One region of the Shewanella bicestrii genome, then DNA from elsewhere that is predicted to be linked to it. Evidence: predicted binding sites of a transcription regulator. Region 1 holds the regulator's gene; the other holds the start of a gene.

Region 1 (3,174 bases):
CCATATTCGCGATAGCCAAGGCATGTCGTTATCGGGCGGTGAACGTCGCCGTGTCGAAATTGCCCGCGCCTTAGCGGCCAATCCTAAGTTTATTCTGCTCGATGAACCCTTCGCCGGTGTCGACCCGATTTCGGTTATCGATATCAAGAAAATCATCGAACAACTCAAGAGCCGAGGCCTTGGGGTACTGATCACAGACCACAATGTGCGCGAGACCTTAGACGTCTGTGAACATGCCTACATTGTTAGTCACGGAAACCTGATTGCCGAAGGAACTCCCGCAGAGATCTTAGACAATCAGCAAGTTAGGGCTGTGTACTTAGGTGAACAATTCAGGCTATAGTTACTGAAACAGAGCCAATTAGCCTTGAATTTTGGCTTATAAGCGCCATCAATATGATAACAAGCGGCCTAAATTCAAAATAATAACGTAGGGATCAGCGGTAACATGAAAGCGTCACTCCAGCTCAAACTGGGTCAACAGTTAACCATGACGCCACAACTCCAACAGGCCATTCGTCTGTTGCAATTGTCGTCATTGGAACTGCAGCAAGAGATCCAGCAAGCCTTAGACTCTAATCCTCTTCTCGAGCTGGAAGAGGAGCAATTCGACGCGCCTACCGAACGTAAGCAAGATATCGCCGATACCGACTTTAGCGAAACAACGGCCCTGCCACAGGAACAAGACAATTCCACCGTGGACATTGCCGAGTCGTTGACCAAAGAATCCCTGCCCGAAGAACTGCCCATGGATACTACCTGGGATGAAGTCTTTACCGCCTCGCCAAACTCAGGTTCTGGCGCCAGCCGTGAAGATGACATGCCCTTCCAAGGGGAAACCAGTGAAGGCCTGTACGAGCATTTAGAATGGCAGAAAAACCTCACGCCCTTCTCTGAAACCGATTTAGCCATCGCCACCGCGATTATTGATGCCATCGACGATCAAGGTTATCTCACTCAAAGTACTGAAGATATCCTCGAGGCCATGGGCAATCCTGAGATAGAACTGGATGAAGTCGAAGCAGTACTTAAGCGTATTCAACACTTCGATCCCGTTGGTGTCGCCGCAAGGGATTTAAGCGAATGTCTGCTTATCCAACTCTCCCATTTTTCGCCGGATACCCCACACCTCGAAAACGCCCGCATGTTGATCAAAGATCATTTAGATCTGATCGCTGCCCGCGACTTTAGGTTGTTGATGCGTAAGACCAAACTTAAAGAGGACGAGTTAAGGGACAGCATAGCGCTGATCCAAACCTTAAACCCTCGCCCCGGTTTGCTCATCACCCCTGTTGATGAAGAATATGTCATCCCCGATGTATCGGTATCGAAGAAAAACGGTCGCTGGGTGGTCGAGTTAAATCCAGATTACATGCCAAAAATCAATGTTAATCAGCAATATGCAGCCATGGCGCGTAGCACCAAAAGCCAAGCCGATAGCCAATTTATCCGCGGGCATCTGCAAGAAGCCAAGTGGTTTATCAAAAGCCTTGAAAGCCGTAACGAAACACTGCTCAAGGTGGCAAACTGCATAGTGCAATATCAACAGGGCTTCTTCGAATACGGTGAAGAAGCCATGAAACCTATGGTCCTGAACGATATCGCCGAGGCGGTAGAGATGCATGAGTCCACCATTTCACGGGTGACGACACAAAAATACATGCATACCCCAAAGGGACTTTTTGAACTAAAATATTTCTTCTCAAGCCACGTCGGGACTGATGATGGCGGTGAGTGCTCATCCACGGCAATCAGAGCCTTCATTAAGAAACTGGTTGCAGCGGAAAACCAGAAAAAACCATTAAGCGACAGCAAGATGGCACAGCTTCTGGCAGAACAGGGAATTAACGTTGCGCGCAGAACCATTGCGAAGTACCGAGAAGCGATGCTTATTCCCCCTTCCAATCAGCGTAAAAGTTTATAGCCTAAAGTGGAAATCGGAGGACGTTTATATGCAAATAAACCTGAGTGGACACCATATCGAGATTACTGAATCGTTACGGGCTTATGTTGAGGAAAAGTTTTCAAAACTTGAACGTCATTTCGAACAGATCAATAATGTGCACGTTGTGCTCAATGTTGAGAAAATGCAACAAATTGCCGAAGCGAGAATCAACCTCACCGGTGGTGAAGTCTTCGCGACTTCAGAGCATGCAGATATGTATGCTGCCATAGACGTCCTGATCGACAAGCTTGATCGTCAGGTTATTAAACACAAAGAGAAGTTAACAAAACACTAGCAATGGAACTTCGTACCATACTGCGGCCGGAATGCACGACCTGCGCCACTCCGGGCAGTAAGAAAAAGGTACTGGAACTTATCAGCGACTTAGCCGCTGCCCAGTACCCCACCCTCTCATCTCAAGAGATCTTCGAAAGCCTAGTGGCGCGCGAAAAGATGGGGAGCACAGGTATAGGTAACGGCATCGCCATTCCACATGGCCGATTAACCGATATAACACAACCCATAGCCATATTGGTGAAATGTGAGGAGCCGATAGCCTTTGATGCTATCGATAAACAACCTGTCGACATTTTATTTGCGCTGCTGGTGCCTGCTGACCAATGTCAACAGCACTTAAGCACTTTGTCCTGCATGGCTGAAAAGCTCAGCGACAAACAAATATTGAAGCAATTGCGCAAGACGCATGATGAAACGGAACTCTATCAGGTAATCACTGGATGAAACTGGTCATAGTGTCAGGGCGCTCAGGCTCAGGCAAATCGGTCGCACTAAGAGTGCTTGAAGATCTCGGCTATTATTGTGTCGATAATCTTCCGTTGCCGCTGATTGGCAGCTTACTCGAACAGCTCAAGGGCAGTAACGATCTCGTCGCCATCAGCGTTGACGTACGTAACCTGCCGGAGCAAGACAAGGTACTCGTCAAACAGCTCGCAAGCCTGCCAGAGGGCACTGAACTTACCAGCTTCTTCTTAAATTCCAGCGATAAAGTACTGTTAAAGCGCTACAGCGAGACTCGGCGCTTACATCCCTTATCTAAGAGCCGAGTATCACTGCAAGAAGCCATCAAACTTGAAGGCAAATTGCTCGAGCCCCTGTCACAGCAGATGGATCACTACATAGATACCTCAAATCTGAATATCTATGAACTCAGCGACCAAGTACGGCAAATCCTGCTTGGCAGTGTCGATAAGGAACTGGTGATCAACTTC
Region 2 (3,174 bases), 730 kb from region 1:
AAGGATTGCTGCATACGCTCTGCAAGACCTGGTTCGATATTTGGGCCATCGCCACCGGTTGCTTGCATTGACTGATGCAACATCTGTTCCAACTCTGGCGCCAAAGTTATGACAGGTATTTCAAGTTCAGGACCCGAGATCTCTTGAACTATCATGCGCTTCAATGCGATACGCACTGCCGCCGTTAACACTTCAGTATCGTTACTCTTAGTGCCGTATTCTAACAAAGTTTGCACTATGGTACGCAAGTCTCTGACAGAAACTCCTTCATTTAATAGGTTTTGCATCACTTTTACGACATTTCCGAGCGGCATCACATCAGGAATAAAGCCATCCACCAGCTTAGGCGAATGCTTAGCAAGCATATCCATCAGTTGTTGCACTTCTTCGTAGCCTAAGAGTTTCGCCGCATTATTCGTCAATATTTGGCTAATATGGGTTGCCACCACTGTCGCGGCATCCACCACGGTATAACCTAAGGTTTGTGCATGTTCACGCAGCTCAGGGGCAATCCACACGGCTTCGAGACCAAAGGCTGGATCACGTGTTTCGATACCATCGAGCTTGCCATAAACTTGGCCAGGGTTGATGGCAAGTTCGCAGTCATGGCGAATATCCGCCTCTCCAACCACCACGCCCATTAACGAGATGCGGTAGGCATTGGGTGATAAATCGAGGTTGTCACGAATATGTACCGCAGGCACCAAGAAGCCCAGCTCTTGAGAAAGTTTTTTACGTACCCCTTTGATCCGGCTCAGTAATTCCCCACCTTGTCCCTTATCGACTAATGGGATCAAACGGTAACCTACTTCCAGACCAATAGTGTCAACATGGTGTACATCGTCCCAGCTAAGTTCTTTAGGTTCTCTTTCGGCTCTTTCCGTTGGGCCCGTTTTGACTTGCTCAAGGGCTTTAGTACGTTTGGCTTCATTACGTTTGAAGATAAAGTAAGCGGCTCCAGCTGTGATCACGGCAAAGCTTAAAAACGCCATATGTGGCATGCCAGGCACAATCCCCATGACAAAGAGTACGCCAGCCGCAATACTGAGCGACTTGTGACTGTCAAACATCTGACTGATCAGCATCTGGCCCATATCGCCAGATTCATTTTGACGGGTCACCATCAACGCCGCAGCGATTGACAGTAATAGACCAGGAATTTGCGCGACGAGACCGTCACCAATGGTTAACAGGGTATAAATTTCAACGGCTTGGGAGAATGTCAAACCGTGCTGCACAATCCCGATAATAAACCCACCGAGAATGTTGATAACTAAGATCATGATACCGGCAATCGCATCACCCTTCACAAACTTAGATGCACCGTCCATTGCGCCATAGAAATCGGCTTCGCGGGTCACCTCGGCGCGTCTGGTTCTGGCTTGATCTTGATTAATAATACCTGCGTTCAAGTCGGCATCGATGGCCATTTGCTTGCCCGGCATCGCATCTAAGGTAAAGCGAGCACTCACCTCGGCAATACGGCCAGCACCTTTAGTTACAACGGCAAAGTTGATAATAATCAAGATGATAAATACAACTAGGCCCACGGCATAGTTACCGCCAATCACCACGGAGCCGAAGGCCTCAATCACCTTACCGGCGGCGTCACCACCATTGTGACCTTCGAGTAATACCACACGGGTCGATGCCACGTTAAGCGCGAGTCGCAGCAATGTCGCGACTAATAAAACAGTTGGAAAAGCAGCAAAGTCTAAGGGTCTGTCGGTATAAATCGCGACAAGAAGAACAATCAAAGCCAAGGCAATGTTAAAAGAGAATAAAACGTCGAGTAGAAACGGCGGGATAGGCAATACAATCATAGCCAATGCCGCAAGCACTAGCATTGGCGTACCTATGCCCTTGAAAGAGCTCAGTTTCAACTGTTTTACTTGGCCTAGGGAGGCTTTAACATCCATTCACAGATACCTAAACTTTGACGTATAACAGCCTGGAAGCAAAAAACGCGCCAACCACTAGCGCTTCAAGTCGTGGTTTTATCTCTGTGAACTATCTCTTCGTTAACCTAACACTTAACTAGTGTTTCAGCTCGTCAGGGATGGGTTGATTAGCAGGGATTGGAATAGGTTTACGGCCACGACCTTTTTGGTACTGGCGTAACTGGAACACATAAGCCAGAACCTGTGCCACCGCGGTAAATAGGCCCTCAGGGATCTGCTGCTCAAGCTTAGTGGTGTGATAAATTGCCCGCGCCAGCGGTGGTGCAGAGACAATCGCAATGTTATGTGCCCTTGCCACTTCGCGGATTTTAAACGCGACTTCATCCACACCTTTAGCGATAACAAAAGGCGCTGCAGAGCGCTTCACATCGTATTTAATGGCCACCGCATAATGCTCAGGGTTCACCACAATCACATCCGCATTGGGAACTTCGGCCATCATGCGTCGCTGCGCTAACTCACGCTGCATTTGGCGTACTCGCCCTTTGACCTCAGGTTTACCTTCGGTATCTTTATACTCGTCTTTCACTTCCTGCTTAGTCATTTTCAGCTGTTTGTTGTGATTCCAGATCTGAAATGGCACATCGATCACCACGATGACTAAGACGGAGGAGCAAAGCAGAATAAACATCCACACTAACAAATCCAGCGCATGATGGACGTTACCGGGGAGATGATCGGCTGACAGGAGTAAAATATCGTTAAAATAATGACTGAGTAGTAAATAAGCCGCGATGGCTACCACAGAAAACTTAGCAATCCCTTTGGTTAATTCAACCAAGGCCTGCACACCAAACATCCGTTTAAAGCCCGCAATCGGGCTCATTTTGCTGGCCTTAGGCATCATGGCTTGGGTGGAGAAGTTCATCCCGCCAAGGGATACGTTACCGATAAATGCCACCACGACAATCAGTAACATAATCTTGAGTAACGGCCAGCCAATCTCGCTTCCCACGACGCCCCATACATTAAACATCTGGTTCGTATCGAAAATCGCAGCGCGATCCATGGTAAAAACGCGCTCAAACACATTGGACAGCGCCTTCGCAATCCCAGGCCCGAGCATATACAAGCCTGTCGCAGCCGAAAGCAACACGGTCGCAGTACCTAACTCTTTTGAACGGGCTACCTGCCCTTTTTCTCGCGCCTGTTCGAGGCGCCTCCCGGTGGGTTCCTCGCTGCGTTCGCCGCTACTTTCTTCAGCCATTACGCG

What was found. Region 1 encodes sigma-54, which starts transcription at its own class of promoters, with help from an activator protein. Its sites were predicted from a motif close to GTTGGCACGNNNNTNGNNT; they were not measured.
Region 2: flhA (flagellar biosynthesis protein FlhA) is a predicted target of sigma-54. The motif match lies at 1,956-1,974, and genes of this name have one in related genera.

What each region holds. Positions count from the first base shown of each region.
Region 1 covers NZ_CP022358.1:3,973,043-3,976,216, forward strand. The annotation lists gene lptB (LPS export ABC transporter ATP-binding protein) at 1-343, shown strand, start outside; gene CF168_RS17435 (RNA polymerase factor sigma-54) at 449-1,924, shown strand; gene hpf (ribosome hibernation promoting factor) at 1,953-2,240, shown strand; gene ptsN (PTS IIA-like nitrogen regulatory protein PtsN) at 2,243-2,686, shown strand; gene rapZ (RNase adapter RapZ) at 2,683-3,174, shown strand, end outside.
Region 2 covers NZ_CP022358.1:3,247,852-3,251,025, forward strand. The annotation lists gene flhA (flagellar biosynthesis protein FlhA) at 1-1,919, opposite strand, end outside; gene flhB (flagellar biosynthesis protein FlhB) at 2,038-3,168, opposite strand.